DNA from 4 places in the Oceanobacillus locisalsi genome. Region 1 is predicted to be linked to each of the others. Evidence: riboswitches for the same ligand, from Rfam matches in the RefSeq annotation. Region 1 holds a riboswitch; each other region holds the start of a gene.
The links. Region 1 has a riboswitch for S-adenosylmethionine ahead of ACFQ19_RS01015 (O-acetylhomoserine aminocarboxypropyltransferase/cysteine synthase family protein). Riboswitches for the same ligand answer to the same signal wherever they lie in the genome.
Positions count from the first base shown of each region.

Region 2: another riboswitch for S-adenosylmethionine. It lies ahead of ACFQ19_RS10325 (methionine ABC transporter ATP-binding protein); the one in region 1 lies ahead of ACFQ19_RS01015 (O-acetylhomoserine aminocarboxypropyltransferase/cysteine synthase family protein).
Region 3: another riboswitch for S-adenosylmethionine. It lies ahead of ACFQ19_RS03515 (YfcC family protein); the one in region 1 lies ahead of ACFQ19_RS01015 (O-acetylhomoserine aminocarboxypropyltransferase/cysteine synthase family protein).
Region 4: another riboswitch for S-adenosylmethionine. It lies ahead of ACFQ19_RS17425 (5-methyltetrahydropteroyltriglutamate--homocysteine S-methyltransferase); the one in region 1 lies ahead of ACFQ19_RS01015 (O-acetylhomoserine aminocarboxypropyltransferase/cysteine synthase family protein).

Region 1 is NZ_JBHTKK010000001.1:226,647-231,255, forward strand. Features, by position in the region: gene megL (methionine gamma-lyase) at 1-940, opposite strand, end outside; gene rarD (EamA family transporter RarD) at 1,284-2,204, shown strand; SAM riboswitch class I at 2,340-2,438, shown strand; gene ACFQ19_RS01015 (O-acetylhomoserine aminocarboxypropyltransferase/cysteine synthase family protein) at 2,530-4,188, shown strand.
Region 2 is NZ_JBHTKK010000011.1:32,935-37,543, forward strand. Features, by position in the region: gene gcvH (glycine cleavage system protein GcvH) at 1-108, shown strand, start outside; gene ACFQ19_RS10315 (toprim domain-containing protein) at 311-676, shown strand; gene ACFQ19_RS10320 (thioredoxin family protein) at 818-1,138, shown strand; SAM riboswitch class I at 1,247-1,346, shown strand; gene ACFQ19_RS10325 (methionine ABC transporter ATP-binding protein) at 1,630-2,652, shown strand; gene ACFQ19_RS10330 (methionine ABC transporter permease) at 2,645-3,313, shown strand; gene ACFQ19_RS10335 (MetQ/NlpA family ABC transporter substrate-binding protein) at 3,381-4,202, shown strand.
Region 3 is NZ_JBHTKK010000002.1:283,614-288,222, reverse strand. Features, by position in the region: gene ACFQ19_RS03520 (YaiI/YqxD family protein) at 1-437, shown strand, start outside; gene ACFQ19_RS03515 (YfcC family protein) at 678-2,093, opposite strand; SAM riboswitch class I at 2,239-2,351, opposite strand; gene ACFQ19_RS03510 (NAD(P)/FAD-dependent oxidoreductase) at 2,477-3,487, opposite strand; gene ACFQ19_RS03505 (FecCD family ABC transporter permease) at 3,512-4,534, opposite strand; gene ACFQ19_RS03500 (FecCD family ABC transporter permease) at 4,531-4,609, opposite strand, start outside.
Region 4 is NZ_JBHTKK010000028.1:8,524-13,132, reverse strand. Features, by position in the region: gene ACFQ19_RS17435 (alpha/beta fold hydrolase) at 1-760, opposite strand, end outside; gene ACFQ19_RS17430 (GNAT family N-acetyltransferase) at 831-1,304, opposite strand; gene ACFQ19_RS17425 (5-methyltetrahydropteroyltriglutamate--homocysteine S-methyltransferase) at 1,869-2,984, opposite strand; SAM riboswitch class I at 3,082-3,184, opposite strand; gene ACFQ19_RS17420 (Fic family protein) at 3,387-4,133, opposite strand; gene ACFQ19_RS17415 (hypothetical protein) at 4,179-4,313, opposite strand; gene fosM (FosM family fosfomycin resistance protein) at 4,456-4,609, opposite strand, start outside.

The DNA.
Region 1 (4,609 bases):
CAAAAGAAAGCGTACCACCGCCGGATTTCATTTGTTTTTTCATAATAGCATAGCCGCTATTTTCCGGATCGCCCGGATAAAATACCTGTTTCACCTGTGAATGCTGCTTTAATTTTTCTGCAATTTGCGAAGCATTTTCAGCATGTCTATCCATTCGGAGCGGTAATGTCTTAAGCCCGCGAATAACAAGCCAGGCATCAAAAGGGGAAAGCACTCCGCCGATATCTTTTTGCGTCGTTGCAGCAATTTGGTCTATCAATGTTTGTTCCCCTGCTGCCAACCCTGCAATCACATCGCCATGTCCGCTTAAATATTTGGTAGCACTATGTACCACCACATCTGCTCCCAATTCTAACGGACGCTGTAAATACGGTGTAGAAAATGTATTATCCACCACCACTAAAATATCATGTTTTTTAGCAATACCGATAACCAGTTCCAGGTCGATTACTTCCATGGTTGGATTAATCGGTGTTTCAATATAAATAACCTTTGTTTCCGGACGAATGTTATCCTCTATGCTTTGAGCATCCGTCATTGCTACGTAGTCTGTTTGAATATTATATTTTTCATCCATCATCGACAACAGCCCGTAGGTACAACCATATAATCCGGAAGAGCAGATGATATGGTCATTTGCTTTGGTAAGTGCAATTAATACAGCAGATATTGCAGCCATCCCCGAAGCAAAAGCTAATCCTTTTTCCGCCTTTTCCAGTGCTGCCAGTTTTTGCTCCAGAATTTGTACGGTTGGATTGCTGACACGGGTATAGACATGCCCCTCTTCTTCTCCTGCAAAGCGGGCTGCGCCTTGTTCTGCGGTATCAAAAGTGAATGTAGATGTTTGAAAAAGCGGCGGCGTCAAACTGCCCAGAAGCGCTTTTGAATCATATCCTTCATGAATCATTGCCGTTTCCATATGTTTAAACTGTTTCCCCATTTATATTCTCTCCCATCCTTGATAAAGATGATACATGCTGATGTGCCTCTCCCTTTATGATAAAGTATTCTTGCGCTGTTGGGAATGTTTCCGTTTCAGAAATTTGTTTTAATTTATTTCGAAAATCATTGCTTCCTTTCTTATAAAGTTTTAGTATTGATTTTAGACTCTTCACTAAAATAAAGGATTGATAAACTAAATGTCGTTATATGCGTTAGTGACCGCTCTGAAAAACACTACGCTAGCTAGATGTACATACCATATTTAATCTTATATTCCAATAGTTGATTTTGGTGTTGAACCTAATTTTCGTTTCATTATTTTCAGAAGGCAGGAATGTATCATGGAGGATAAATCTTTAAAACAAGGAGCGGTTATCACCTTTCTTGCTTATTTATTATGGGGAATCTTCCCGATTTATTGGAAGTTTCTTGAACACGTTCCAGCTGGTGAGGTGCTTGCCCACCGGATTGTCTGGAGTTTAGTGTTTATGGTTTTCTTAGTGTTGGTGACAGGTAATTGGCGTCATCTGATGGAAACTGTCCAGGAGCTGAAAAAAGATAAAAAGAAAACCATCGCTATTGTGACAGCTTCTATTGTAATATCTATCAATTGGTTTCTATTTATTTTTTCGGTACAGCATGGACATGTGCTGCAAGCTAGCTTAGGCTATTATATCAACCCTTTAATCAGCATTTTATTAGCGGTTTTTGTATTGAAAGAAAAGACAACAAAGGGACAAGTCTTATCGTTCATCCTTGCAGGAATCGGGGTACTTTATTTAACACTGAGTTACGGTGTGTTCCCTTGGATTTCGCTGTTATTAGCGCTCACTTTTGGTTTTTACGGGCTGATTAAAAAGACGGTCAACCTGCATGCTATGTACGGATTGACAATTGAAACACTCGTCGTTGCACCAATCGCTTTGCTATATTTAATCTTTATCCCGTTGGAAGGATCATTTACTTTTTCACCTTTCTTTGCGCCGGATAACCTTTTACTCATCGGGGCTGGTGTCGTTACCGCAGTACCTTTACTGCTATTTGCTGCAGGTGCCAAACGCATTCCATTGGCAATGGTCGGCTTTTTGCAATATGTCGCCCCGACGATTATGTTCTTCTTAGGCGTGTTCTTATATAATGAGACATTTACGGTGCACCATATGATTACCTTTGCACTGATTTGGTTTGCCCTTGTTATCTATATGGTAAGTATTTATCGGGATACACCGCGAAAAAAAGAAAAGAAGAAGATAACTGCATAGCTTCTATGAAGCAGGCAGCAGAAAAGGAAGGTTTCTCCAACAAGGAATCTTCCTTTTTGAATCCCTAGTAAAATACTTGACTTTTAATCTGCAAAACTATATACTCGCTAGTAATTTCAAAATATTTAGCAGAATCTCTTATGAAGAGCGGTGGAGGGACTAGGCCCTGGGAAGCCCGGCAACTTGAAGTATCAGGTGCTACATCCTACAGATACATCGTCTGAAAGATAAGAGAGAGTTCAAAGTTATTTATAAGAGCTCTCTTCATTTTAGAAGGGAGCTCATTTTTGTTGAAAAGTGTGTTCAAAAAAAGGGAGGAAATACAATGTCAAATAACCGAGTACAGCAGGACGAAACGATTTTATTACATGGAGGACAAGTTCCGGATCCTGCTACCGGAGCTCGTGCAGTACCTATCTATCAAACGACTTCTTATGTATTCCGTGACACAGAGCATGCGCAAAATCTATTCGGATTATCTGAACCGGGAAACATTTATACCCGTATTATGAATCCGACGGTAGATGTGCTGGAGCAGCGGATAGCGCAATTAGAAGACGGTGTCGGTGCTTTAGGCGTATCCTCGGGAATGGCTGCCATTACGATGACCATCTTAAATATTACACGCGCTGGAGACGAAATTATTACAGACAGCAATCTGTACGGCGGAACGTATAATTTATTTGCCAACACGCTTCCTCGATATGGAATCGATGTAAAATTCGTAGACGGTACCGATCCAAAAGCCATTGAAGCTGCGATTACGGATAAAACCAAAGCTATCTTTGGTGAAATCATCACCAATCCGAGCCTGTATATTTTTGATGTCGAAACAGTAGCTGATATTGCACACAATCATGGCATTCCTTTAATTATAGATAATACGTTTGCTCCTTATGTTGCCAAACCGCTGACTTGGGGTGCAGATATTGTCGTTCACTCTGCCACAAAATGGATCGGCGGGCATGGTACAACGATTGGCGGCATTGTTGTAGACAGCGGAAGATTTGACTGGAACAATGAGAAATTCCCTGACTTTATCGAACCGGACGAGAGCTACAATGGATTAAAATATGCGGATTTGGGTGCAGCTGCTTTTATTACGAAATTGCGTGTTCAGTTATTACGTGATATTGGTCCTGCACTCAGTCCGCAAAGCGCCTTTTTATTACTGCAAGGATTGGAAACATTGCATCTGCGAATCAAGCGGCATAATGAAAATGCGGAAAAACTGGCCGCTTATCTGGAAAATCACCCTGCAGTAGAATGGATTAACTACCCGGGGTTAGAGTCCCATCCATCCCACCAGCTTGCTAAGAAATATTTAAAAGGCGGCTTTGGCTCCGTTATTACGTTCGGTATTGAAGGCGGCCGTGATGCAGGCCGTGCTTTAATTGATAATGCAGAACTCTGGTCTCATGTTGCCAATGTCGGGGATGCAAAATCACTGATTATCAACCCAGCTTCTACGACACACCAGCAGCTAACAGCCGAAGAGTTAGCAAAAAGCGGCACGCCGGAAGAGTTGGTCCGTTTATCAGTCGGTCTGGAAGCATTCGATGATATTGTAGCTGACTTGGATCAAGCCATTGGTAAAGCGACAGGAAAATCATTGGGCAATCAGCAATCTGCTGAAGAAATAGCGGTGCAAAATTTATTGCAATCTCCATTTGACCGCAGTGAAGGTGTTCGTAAAAAGCGGATTATTACAGTCGGTATTGCAGATGAAGAAATTGTTCCTCTGTATAAATTAGGCTATGAGGTTATCCCGGCAGCAAATATAGATGAGGTGACAACAGAACTCCTGACTCACGCTGATGCGATTTGGCTGCAGGAAGGAAAACCGGCACCAGAAGAAAATGCAGATTATAAGGGAACCATCTTATTTACCAAATCAAATCCTGATGTCACATCTGAAATATTTATTCTTTCCAACGTGCATCCGACAGAACTCGCTTTAGCATTACGCAGTTCCGGACGCTAATTATAAAAAGTTATCCTACCCATCTTTTTTCTATCGAACACCATATGGAAAAAAGATGGGTATATTTATCGCAATGTAACTGGTCTGATTCGTTCAACAAACATTCAGCGAAAGGATAGAACTCCACCACTGAATAACGTTTTACTTTATGTTATAATAAAAACTCAGTGACGTCTTCTAGTATAAAATTTAGAAGACGTTTTTCATTTCACTTGTTTATTATTTATTATCCTTGATTAAAATAGGAATATAAATATACAGTTATATAAGTTGAATTATTAAATCTATCTTTTTAATTTTTCTAACGTTATCATTCATTAATTATGTTGTTATATGCTGTAATCAGCGGAGGAAAAACACGGAGACTCCTATGGGAACAGGGCGGGCTGAAGATCCACTTGAAAAGCGGGTTTCTTTTCAA
Region 2 (4,609 bases), on a different contig from region 1:
GAATCGCCGCATGAAAAAGCCTGGATGGTCGTTGTTGAAGTTGGGAACGAAAACGAATTAGATGAATTATTAGATGCGGAAGCATACCGTGCATTTACAGAAGGATAATATAATCATATTGCACCTATTTTAGAAGTGATGGAAATAACAGGACAGATTCCTGCGTATTTCAAAAAAGGCTCTAAAAAACGGTGAAAAAAGAGCTGACTTTCCACATTCGTGTATAGTTAGCTCTTTTCTTTTCATATACTATATAAAAAGCATGGTAGAGAATGTTCAACCTATTTGCTACGATAAGGAGTGCAAAACGATGATGGAAGATGATTACAATAAAGTCATAATCGTTGAAGGGTTATCTGATAAAAAGCATCTTGAAAAAATTCTTGACGATAATACCATCACCATTGTTTGTACAAATGGAACCATTGGCGTAGAGAAGTTTGAAGAACTGTTAGAATATTATCATTTAGATGATACAGAAGTATTTATTCTGGTGGACGAAGATGAATCCGGAATAAAACTCCGAAAACAGCTGGCGGGGGAACTTCCGCATGCAGAACATATTTATGTAAGCAGCGAATTCCGTGAAGTTGCCGCCACTCCCAAGAAAATGCTGGCCAGCATCCTGGCAGGAAAGCGAATTGGAATAGATCTCAATTGCCTTGCCAAATGGTAGCATACACGTTAAGATGGGAACGAATTTATTCATCGGAAAAAAGATGGAATATGAAGAAGGTGGTTACTTTTTTATTTAAAAAGCTGCCCTTTTTAAAAGCGTATAGCATTTGCTGAAAACGAAGGATCGAGGAGAATAAACTTGAAACATTTTAATGAAGCAAACATGAACCATCATCGGCTCATATTATATATTTATACTCCATTTTGCGGGACATGTAGTGTTGCGCGTTCCATGCTGGAAAACGTAGAAAGATTGCATCAGGAAGATATTTTTACGGAGATGAATGCTTCGGTGCATCCTGCATTTATGCAGGATCATCAAATTGAGAGCGTACCGTGTCTTGCTTTTATGGAAGACGGGGAAATCGTGGAGAAAGTGTACACTTTTCATTCAACAGCAAATATTTATCAGTATTTGATGAAGTATAAAGCCGAATTGTTCCAAGCGATAAATAACTAAACATGTGAAAAAAAGAAATAGGTTTAATTCCAAGTGGTCAACTACGGATTTAGTTGACAAAAATACAAATGACGTGCTACGATAGCAACACTATCCTAAAAAAGAAAACTCTTATCAAGAGCGGTGGAGGGACTGGCCCGTAGAAACCGCGGCAACCTTCAATCATTGGAAAGGTGCCAACTCCTGCGAGCATTTGTACAGATAAGAGAACAACAGACGATACAACGTATATTTAAGCGTCTTTCTGTTCTCTTGCAGAAAGGCGTTTTTTCATTGATTTGTATAAAGTGAAACTTTTTTCAACTGGGGATTCACCCCCTGCTGAAAGTTAGTTGAACGAATCGGGCTGTTACTGGCTGTTGGAACTCCCGCTTAGAAATATAGTTTTCATTCATTTCTTGAAGCGGGAGTCTTATAGCCAGTTACACTGCGATAAATAACAAACAAGAATACATGATAAACAGGATTGTTTACATATAGGAGTGAAAAAAGTGATATCCATTGAAGGGCTGAAGAAAGTATTTTCTTTAAACAATAAAGATGTTGTCGCCGTAGATAATTTAAATCTTCACGTGGAAGATGGAGATATTTATGGCGTGGTCGGTTACAGCGGTGCAGGGAAAAGTACTTTTGTCCGCTTAATCAACAGACTGGAAGAACCATCAGAAGGAACCGTGAAAATCGGCGATAAGGTGATTACCTCTTTATCCAAATCGGATTTACGAATTGCCAGACAGGATATTGGCATGGTCTTCCAGCATTTTAACCTGCTATGGTCCCGTACCGTTGCAGAAAACATCGCCTTTCCGCTTGAAATTTCTGGAGTGGAGAAACAGGAACGTGAAAAACGTGTATTGGAATTGATTGAATTAGTCGGTTTGGCAGGAAGAGAGGACGCTTATCCTGCCCAGTTAAGCGGCGGGCAGAAACAACGGGTCGGTATTGCCAGAGCGCTGGCGAACTCTCCTAGAGTCTTACTTTGTGACGAGGCGACTTCTGCATTGGATCCGGAAACAACGAACCAAATCCTGCGCTTGTTGCAAGATATCAATGAAAAATTAGGATTAACGATTATTCTAATTACACACGAAATGCATGTTATTCGTAAAATATGTAACCGGGTTGCTGTGATGGAACATGGCAAAGTGGTCGAAGAAGGAAATGTTATCGACGTATTTACCAAGCCGCAACAGCAGGTTACACAAAACTTTGTGGAACAGCTGACTGGTTCAAATGAAGAAGAGGAAGACGTAACAGAGTTGAAAGAAAAATTCCAGGAAGGTATCTTATTACGCATCCAATTTTTGGGGGAAAGTGCGAATCAGACCATCATCAGCCAACTTGTAAAGCAGTTTGATATCCATGTGAACATCTTGCAAGGAAAGATCACGCAAACACAGGGCGGAAGCTATGGAACGTTAATCGTTCAACTGCTAGGGCCCCAACAAGATGAGGCGATGCAATATCTGAAAGAACAAGATGTTATAGAAGTGGAGGTAATTCAGCATGCTTGAGGAATTATTTCCGAACTTGGTAGCGGAAGATTTAATTGAAGCATCACAGGAAACAATATATATGACTGCTGTTGCAATGGTTGGGACAACCTTGCTCGGACTGCTTTTGGGATTATTATTGTTTCTAACATCAAAAGGGAATTTTTGGGCTAATAAGCCGGTTAATGCCATCGTAGCTGCATTTGTTAATATTTTCAGAGCCATTCCTTTCATTATTTTAATCCTGCTATTGTTCCCGTTTACTGATTTATTGGTAGGGACCATACGCGGACCGACTGCTGCTTTGCCGGCGTTAATTTTGGGCAGTGCTCCGTTCTATGCAAGGCTGGTTGAAATTGCTTTGAAGGAAGTGGATAAAGGAGTGGTGGAAGCTGCCAAAGCAATGGGCGCAAAAGCAAGCACCATTATCTTTAAAGTACTGCTTCCCGAATCCAAACCTGCACTCGTATCCGGACTGACAGTTACAGCAATTGCGTTAATCGGCTATACAGCTATGGCAGGAGCCATTGGTGCCGGCGGTTTAGGAAACTATGCTTTTTATTTCGGATTCCAGCGCAGAAGCTGGGACGTTGTATTTGTATGTACAGTGATTATTGTCGTGATTGTATTCATTTTCCAATTTATTGGGGATGCTATTACAAGGAAATTGGATAAACGTTAAATGGGATAAAGATGGTATTCAAGTTTGACTTGATTCACATAATAAAAAAGAAAAAGGGGCGTACAAAATGAAGAAGTTAATGTTTTTGATTGCGGCTGGTCTTATCCTTCTATTAGCTGCATGCGGAGGCGATGATGATGCTTCTGAATCGGAAATTACAGTAGGGGCTTCCAGTGTTCCGCATGCGGAGATTCTTGAGGAGGCACAGCCTATCCTGGAAGAGGAAGGTATCACTTTAAACATTGATACGTATCAGGATTATATTTTACCGAATGATGATTTAGAGAATGGCACATTGGACGCAAATTTCTTTCAACACCAGCCGTATCTTGACCAAGCAGTAGAAGATACCGGATACGAAATTGAATCTATTGGTAATGTTCATGTGGAGCCAATTGGCATTTACTCCCAAAATGTTGAAAGCATTGATGATATTCCAGAGGGAACAGAAGTTGTGTTGAGTAATTCCATTACAGATCAAGGAAGGATTTTAACGTTATTTGAAAATAATGGATTGATTACGTTAGATGAGGACGTTGAAAAGTCATCAGCTACAATAGATGATATCGTGGAAAATCCATTAAATTTATCTTTCCATCCAGATGTGGACCCAGCGTTCTTGCCGGAGAATTATGAAAGTGAAGAAGATGCATTGGTTGTTATTAATACAAACTATGCGATTGAAGCAGGATTAAATCCGCTGGAAGATGCTTTATTTATGGAAGATGAAGATTCCGAGTATTTGAATGTAATTGCTGTACGTTCGGAAGATGTTGATAATGAGGCGTTAAACAGATTAGTGGAAGTGCTGCAGTCAGAGGAACTTCAGGATTTCATGCTGGAAAACTATGACGGCGCAGTTGTCCCGACACCAACAAATGCGGAATAAAGAGTATTCGGGAAGAATTTAAAGCATACGGGTTTTATTTTACCTATACCAGATCTTTTTCATGAATTATCCGAAAATATACGTTTAAATCGATTTTGAGCGGGAATCATACCTGTGTTAGCATATAGAATGTGTTAAACAAATGGAAAGGATGATTTATTATTACCACTGAAAATGATTTAAGCTACACTTCGGAAATGGAAAAAGGTATGGGGCAATCCAGAAACATGAATTACGAAGAGTATAATCGAAGCTTGAATAAGAAATTGAAAGTGGAAAAAGAAAGAGAACAAGAGTACCAGAATGCAAAGATGGTTTCATCAGAAGCAAATTCTGGCAACTTTAGATAAAAATAACAGAAGCTGATGTCGACGGGCATCAGCTTTTTAAATGCTAACCGGGTGAAA
Region 3 (4,609 bases), on a different contig from region 1:
ATGCTGATGCCTGTCCTGTCAAAAATACAATCATACAAGAAGCAGGTAAAAAGAATATCTCGGTTATTCTGGTTACGAGTATCTCCCATTTTTCATTACAAGAATATCCTTACTGGGTGGAGACCATTTATGTAGATACCGGTGCAGATGCTGCAGATTACCGGATTATGAAGCTTGTGGAAAAAGGAGATATAGTAATAACGCAGGATTATGGACTTGCTTCTCTCGCGCTGGCAAAAGGATGCCATGTCCTGCATCATAAAGGGTTCGCTTATACGAATAATAATATTGACCAACTGCTGCAATCCCGTTATTTAAGTGCGAAAGAGCGACGGAGCGGAAAACACACCAAAGGCCCAAAAGCATTAACCGAAGAAGACCGGGAGAAGTTTCTCGAACTTTTTCAAAAATATTTATCGCAGTGTAACTGGCTGTAAGACTCCCACTTCAAGAAATGAGTGAAAATTTTATTTCTAAGTGGGAGATTCAACAGCCAGTAACGGCCCGATTCGTTCAACTAACAATCAGTGGGGGATAAAAAGAAAACCCCCACTGATTGAAGTTTCACTTTATAAAAAAATCCTTATAATCAGGAAATGACAAGTCTCTGCCAACTTCTGATTATAAGGAAGTTCCATCATCTTAATAAACTTTGATTATATACCATTAAAATCCGCTTAAATCGATCCGCCCCAGCCAATTAAATGACTGATCACCAAAGCAATCCAAGACACAACAAGAGCCATCATGACAAACGGAAAAATATAACGAATCCACCTGCCATAAGGCACCTTACACAAACCGAGCATCGCCATTAAACCGCCTAAGGTCGGTGAAAATATATTGGTAATACCATCGCCGATTTGGAATGCCAAGATAGTCGTTTGCCGTGTAATGTCTAACATGTCCCCAACAGGAATCATAATTGGCAATGTAACTAATGCCTGGCCGCTGCCGCTTGGAATAAAAATATTAATAATCGACTGGGAAATAGTCATGAATACGGCAGCCAGCGTTGTTGGTAAACCTTCCATCACAGAAACAAGCCCATGAGCAATCGTATCACTGATATTGCCTTGGTTCATGACCACTTGAGTCGCCATGGCAACACCGATCAAAATAGCTGCTAATGCGCTGGGTTCAAGTGCTTTTGAAAAAGCTTCCGCAATTTGATTGGCATTCATACCTGCAATAATCCCGCAGGCAATACCGATCATAAGAAATATCGCTGCAACTTCATTAATATACCAGTCATTCATAAATATTCCTGTCAGCATGACCACAAATCCTGCAATCACCACAAGTAGCATCGCAATATCTTTTTTGCGCATCCGATAGGATTCAAGCGGCTGGCTCAATTTCATATCCTGTGTATCAATACCATATGCCAAACTATGTTTCTGGTCTTGTAATATCTTTTTAAAATATCGAATATTATAATAGGCTAATAAAGATAAAACGATAACCACCAAAATACTTCTTAAAAACCATCCTGAATATAGCGGCATTTCTGCTATTCGATGTCCTACCCCCAGCGTATAAGGATTGAATGGAGAGAGACCAAATCCGACAAGTACTCCTCCTATTCCAATACCCGCACCAAGTACAGCATCACCGCCTATGGAAACACTTAATAAAACAGCGATTGGAATAAGGGCAATATTATTTTCAAGCCCGACAAACATCCCAAAAAATCCATAGACAAATGTCATAATCGCAACAATAAGGAAACGTCGTTTTAATCCGACTTTGCGAACCAGTGTACCGACTGTATTTTCAAGCATCCCCGTCCTTTCCAAAAGCCCGAACATCATAGCTGCGGCAAAAGTAATAAAGACGATATCAGCCATTTCCCGGAATCCTTCAGGGATTGCCGTAAATAAGTCCATGATACCGACCGGGTTGTTCTCTATGTATTGAAATGAATCAGGAACCGTTCGAGTAGTCCCGTCTATCGTCTCTCTTTCATAAGAGCCGGATGGTATTATATAGGTCAAAACAGCCGCTGCAACAACAATAAAAAACAACAACGCCAGCGGATGCGGAATGCGATCCAATAGTTTTTTCTTTTCTTTATCGTGATTCTTCTTCATATTTACGCTCCTCTTGCTTTTAAATAAGTATATCCGTTATTTCTAACGCTTTTCAGAAATCTCTCCTCCTTGCTATGTAAAAATCTTATGTTATAAACCTATTAAAAACAGCCTCTTCCACAAGAAAAAGGCTGTTTTTACATTCGCCTTATCTCCCAAAATAAACATGTCTTATTTTGCAGGAATTGGCACCTTTTCTTTTCATAAAGAGGTTGCCGGACGTCATTGGGCCTGTCCCTCAGTCGCTCTGGATAAGTATATATGATAAGATTTTAAAGTTACTTCAATGTGGAAATTGTATAGGCGCTTGCCTGTTTTGTCAATATATGAAAGCAAGAGAAGTTTCCTGCTTATTCCCCTTTTCAACTACTATGCGTCCTAAGCTATTCTTCGTCGGTAAATCCAGCATAATTCGTAGAGAATAAATGCTGCACAGGGTCTTCCGGATCAGCAATTTTTTTCGCATGATTAGCAGCAATTGGTCCTTCATTAAAAGCCCCGGCAATTAACCCAAGCTTATCTGGGTAATGGGCAATATCCCCAATAGCAAAAACACCTTCCACAGATGTTTGCATACTGGAATCAACGGCAATCATACCATCTATCATTTCCAACCCCCACGAGGTGATCGGTTCCAGATTGATTTGAAATCCATGGTTAACAACTAATCGGTCGATCTCTAGCGCTTGCTCCTTTGTTTCATCCTCTAAGTGAGAAAGTACTACCTTTTCGACCTGTCCATCCGTTCCATACAATGCTTTTATTTCATAAGGCGTCATGACATTGACTTCGGAGTTTTTTAACTTGGTCACACTGCTTTCCAATCCTTTAAACTGATTGCGGCGATGAATGAGCGTAACACTTTTGGCTATATTTTCAAGCTCCAGCGCCCAATCCACCGCACTGTTGCCCCCGCCGGAAATAAGCACATGCTGGTCATAATAATCCGCCAGCTTTCTGACTGTATAATGCAAACTCTTCTCTTCATAATAGACTGCTTCCGGATGATCCAGCTTTACGGAATGCAATGTTCCAAAACCGGTTGCCAGTATAACTGTTTTCGAATAATGGATATTGCCGTTGCTGCTCAGGAGCTGAAAATGGCCATTATCCATTCGCTCCATATCTACAACCTGTTCGCCTAAAACCACTTCCGGATCAAATGTCATCGCTTGTTCCACGAGCTGATCCGTTACTTCTTCCCCGGTAGCTTGTGCAATTCCTCCAATATCACGAATCACTTTCTCTGGATAAAAGTAAGGTACTTTCCCGCCAAGATAAGGAAGGTATTCAATAATCTTTGTCTTCATCTCCCGCATGCCACTATAGAAAGCAGCAAATAACCCGGCTGGACCTCCGCCGATAATCGTGACATCATATATTTCCTCATTCATCATTCTCCGAGCTCCTTTCTATTATTAATTGGTTTTCATCAACAGATAAACAAAATAAGGTGCGCTCACAATGGAAACAACAATCCCTACCGGTATCGTTGTCGGCGCTAGAATATTACTTCCAACCATATCTGCAGTTACTAGAATAAACGCTCCCAGCAAAGCAGATATCGGAATCACATAATGATGCAGCGGGCCGACCAGTTTACGGACAATATGTGGAACAACCAATCCTAAGAAGGCAATCGCTCCCCCTGCCGCTACAGAAGCACCAGCTAATGCAACAGCAATTAATAACAAGAGCCCCCGCTCTTTTTCTACATATGTCCCCAGACCGGAAGCAACATCATCTCCTAAATGGAAGACGTTTAAGCTTCTTGCTTTTTGAATCGCAATTGGAATCAGTATCAGCATCCATGGCAATAAAGCAAAAACAAAATTCCAGCTTTCATTCCAAATCTCTCCTGATAACCAAATGGTTACCTGTCGATAATTTTGCGGATCCATTCGCAGTTGTAAAATTGTCATAAGCGCACTAAATGCTGCATTCACTCCAATTCCGACCAAAACAAGACGAATTGGTGTTACGCCTCTTTTCCAGGCAATGGTATAAATCAAAACAGCCGCCGTAAATGCTCCTATTAAAGCAACAAAAGGAAGCATATAGTTGTTTAATGCGCTGTCTGCCGGAATCGTTCCCTGAAAGAAATAAAGGAATAAAACAATCGCAAAACCTGCACCTGAATTAATACCTAAAATTCCCGGATCTGCAAGTCCATTCTGCGTGATTCCCTGCAGAATCGTTCCAGAAACAGCCAGACCTGTTCCAATTAATAGAGCCAAAATAATTCCAGGCATCCGAAAGTTGAACAATACCAGTTCCTGCCTGTCTGACCCCTGTCCCATCAGTGTTTGTATTACTTCTTTCGGGGAAATAGAAATAGCTCCTAAATTTAAACTGACAAAGGAAATTATAATCATTCCGATAATAAGGATGCCAATAATTATCCAAAACCGAAGCCGCTTTTGCTTCTCTACCGTGTTCATTTTTTATCACCCCCGCTGCCTCTGGCTAAATAGAGGAAAAATGGCACTCCGATAATGGATGTAATAGAGCCCACA
Region 4 (4,609 bases), on a different contig from region 1:
TGTAAGCGCTGGGTACACCGGCAATGATAGATTGATAGTCATCAAATGTTGCTCCCAAAAGCAGGGCAAGTTCTCCGCCTCTCGAATAACCAATTACATGTATATCTCCATTAACATATTCGTGATGTTTCAGCCACCTTGTTGCTTCTTGAAAATATTCTAACGGAATTTCCTCAAGGTCTTTCGGCACTCCTTCCATCCCAAAGTAAACAAGAGCCAATGCGGTATATCCTTTAGAAGCCAATAAAGCAGCTGCATGTTCTTGCATTCCGCCATCTGATCCGCTTAATACTAAAACAGCAGGATAACTTCCCTGTTCTTCCGGATGAAAGAGTGTTCCTTTTAGTTGATGATGCTGCACAGTTTCCTTTACTACACCTTCCATATAAAAATGCCTATAAATCGTGACAGTATCTTTTTCTTCCTCATTCACTTTTAAAACCAGAGTGATAGAAACCTTATCCGAACTGCTCTTTTGGTAATAATCTCCCCATTTGGAATCCGTATAGTCCATTGACCAGAACAAGCCAAATGGATCCGCTTTATCATAAGTACCTTCCACAGGCTTTTGTGAAGATACATCCACAACGCCATCATCATTTGCTATAAATGTCGCGTAAGAACTAAATTTTTTATGCTCTTCATCATAGGTGGATGCATGAATGGAAACGTTCGTATTTGCTGCACAGTCAATTACCTTTATCATAACTTTCTTGTCAATATAGGAATCTATTGAACTGACTTGTAGTTTGGGTGACATAGCGTCCCTCCGATCGAATCTTGTCTTATTTTTCTCTGTTTTTTTAAGAACCTTTATCTTTCATAACGATTTATTCTATTTCCTTACGAAACAGAATACGATCATTGCCAACTCCATCATCATTTGCTTTCACAGCTATACCATCCACTGTTTTATCTCCTTGCTCCATCACAAAACCCATTTTTTGATGGAATGCAATCGATGTTTTATTTACTGGTGAAGTGATGGAACGGATGATTTTCCGATCAGCCCCTTTAACCTTGGTAAAAAAGGTTTCGTAAAGTGTTTTTCCAATGTTTTTCTTTCGGTAATCCGGATGCACACCTACAAAATGAATATATGCTTCATCTAGCTGATCTTGTGATAAAAACCCAATTACAAAACCTGCAATCTTTCCTTCATCTTCTACGATAAAGCTGGTATTTTTAAAATGATTAAAAAATAATTTAGGCAGCATCCCTGCCATATCACGTCCGCCCCACCATTCATTTATCTGTGGAATCAGGACATCATAATCCGCACTTTGCAAATGACGAATCTCCATTTTAATCGCTCCTTTATACAAATACTGCGATGTATTATCCATTCATATCAGTGCTTCCAAATATCAAATATAAAGGTATATATTCTTATATGTTATTTACTAATATATCAAAAAATTATCTCTATTTCTTTCTTTATTTGCATTTTGGGACTTTATATTTTTTTCATCAATATGTTAGCCTTATATAAATTAAGTTACCAGCAGAAGGAGGTTTAATTTATATGTTTAAGTCTTTAAGAATCCAGTTGATTCTTTCGTCATTCGCTTCATTGCTGTTCATCATAAACACTTATTTGCATTTCAATTTTGCTTATCGATTCAATGATTTAATTGTAAATTTATTTTTATTCATTACGCTGGCTTCGGTTTTTAATACTGGTTTATTAACGCAAAAGTATTTACATTCAAAAACATAATAATACTTGTAACATTATACATGCTAAAATAACACGGTTTATTCAATAAATACAGGATAACCAATGATTTAACAATGTGAGAATCAATCCATGTAAAAAAGGAGACAGGAGAAGAACTCCTCTCCCAATCTCCTTTTCTTTCTAAAACTTATTTCCAAACATCCTCAGCAATCCGAACAACATGCCGGATTTTTTCCCATTGCTGCTCCTCAGTCAATAAATTCCCTTCCTCTGTGGAAGCAAAGCCGCATTGAGGACTCAGACAAAGCTGGTTCAACGGTACATAGTCCGCAGCTTCTGCTATCCTTGCTTTCACAGCTTCCGGATCTTCCAGTTCGCTGAATTTAGACGTAATCAGACCCAGTACAATATATAAATCATCACGGTTTACATGACGTAACGGTTCAAATCCGCCCGAACGATCATCATCAAACTCCAGGAAAAGCCCATCCACCTGCAGACTGCCAAAAATCGTTTCAGAAACCGCTTCGTAACCGCCACTCGACATATAGGTAGATTGGAAATTACCTCGGCAAATATGCATCGTCACCAGCATATCATCCGGTCTTTTAGCGATGGATTCATTGATTGCCCTTGCACTTAATTCAGCTGTTTTCTCCGGATCTCTTCCTTTTTCAATCAGAGAATTTCTGCCTTCCTCTGAGAAAAAAGTGGCCCAAGAAGTGTCGTCCAGCTGTAAGTAGCGGCATCCTTCATCATATAACGCCTGAATCACCCCTTGATAAGCAGTGACCAAATCATCAATAATCGCTTCATCATTTTCATAGACTCCGTCTTCGAAATCCGCCCGGAAAAAGAGCATATTCGGACTTGGAATCGCAAATTTGGCAACTGCATCTCCAGCAATACCATGTAAAAATTTATAATGCTCAATCATATAGTGATCGCTGAAACCGATTTTACCAGTCACCTTAATACCTCGTTTTTTGGTCTCCACTCCAGTGAACTGCAGACCTTGTTCTGCGGTATAACCTTCCACGCCATCTAAGCCTTCCAGAAAATCAAAATGCCACCAGGCACGGCGAAACTCGCCATCTGTCACTGATTGAAGTCCGGCTTCTTTTTGCTGTTCTACCAGTTTCGTAATTTCCTCATCCTCAATTTGACGCAATTGTTCCTGACTAATCTCTCCCTTTGCCTTTTGCGTACGCGCATCTTTCAAACGCTTTGGACGGAGAAAACTCCCTACATGGTCTGCTCTGAATGGAGCACGTGTATGTTTTGTTTCTGCTGCTGTTGTCATCAAAATACCCCTTCCTCTTTATCTACTGCTTTCATTCTATAATCCAATTTAAAAACCCCTTCTAAAAAAAGAAGAGGTTAACTATGATTAAGAACTCTTCTTATCTTCAAGCAAAAATGCTCCTGGAATTAGCACAGTACAAATCAGCGTCTGCTGCTAAGGCTTCAACGGGCCAGTCCCTCCGCCTTTCTGGATAAGAATATATGGAATTATACGAATAATTATTAATTACTCTACATGGAAGCGATGCATTCGTCAAGGAAATTACTAAAATTTAGGCAATTTGCTGTAATATATTTTCATCAACATTTTGTAAAAAATAACATGAATCAATTGATATATTCTTTTATTTCAGTAAAAACCTTTAGAATGCTTATTTTATATACCCTATTCTTTTCCATTTCATAAGTCCTTTAAAAAATCCACATGATTCTCTAAAGTATTCACCGCTCGTTCAGCTATAAACAATATAAAAGGCTCATAATCTCCTTTTGTCCCAGAAATATCAAGCACCTCATAATACCTAAACCTATCATCTTTTTCAATTGTAATTGGAGGAAATCCAAACTTCATCAACTCAAAATTCATCAATAATCTGGAAGTTCTTCCATTCCCATCAGAAAAAGGATGAACATTTACAAATTTGGCATGTAGCAGGCTAGCTTTTTCCACGGGATGTAAATCATTAACATTTTCACACCAATCCACCAAGTCATCCATCTCATCTTGAATTTTTTCATGAGATGGAGGTGTATGATTAGCACCGGTTATCAAAGCAGCAGTATTTCTATATTTGCCAGCAATTGATCGATCTATGCCTTGCATTACAATGGCGTGAATATCTTTTATGATACGTTGGTTTAACGGACTCTCAACATTTATTAATTCCTCTACGTACGTAATAGCTTCTTTATGATTATTCGCTTCAGCATGTTCACGAAAAGATTTGCCTTGAATAGTGATACCATCTTCTAAAACTGCCTTTGTTTCATACAGGGTCAACGTATTTCCTTCGATTGCATTGGAATGGTACGTATTTTTAATATAAAAATCCTCTTTCATATCTTTTACCACTTCATTTGGTAAAGGCCTCTTTTTATCTAATTGTTCTTTTAAAACATTTGATTTATTTAATAATTTCTTTTTCACACCCAAATATATATCCCTCCTGCCTTTAAATTGTAATCGTTTCGACTAATGCTGTTCAATAGTATAACATAAACCAAACCCTTTAACAGCTGCTCTGGCACATAATAAGAGCGACAGCCATATCCAAATTCGCCGTGGCAGTTGGACTTCTCGAAATACAAGGTCATGTTCTTTCTTCATGTCTATATACTCTCCCTTAATCATTTTAATAACGTTTAGATAGTACAACAAATGATGAAAAGACTGTTGCTATCGTTAATGTTTTATTAAATATTAACATATTTCTATTAGCAACGTTTGACTACAATACCGCTTAAGCTTGTTAAACATAAAAATGCATGTGTGGTTTATCCTGCTTATAATAATTTATTCTATCTTGCAGAGTACCCGTGTGGAATTCAAATTTATGACCATCAGGATCTGTAAAATAAATAGAGTTTTTATCTTTTTTATCCCTGGGACGACCAGTTAAGATG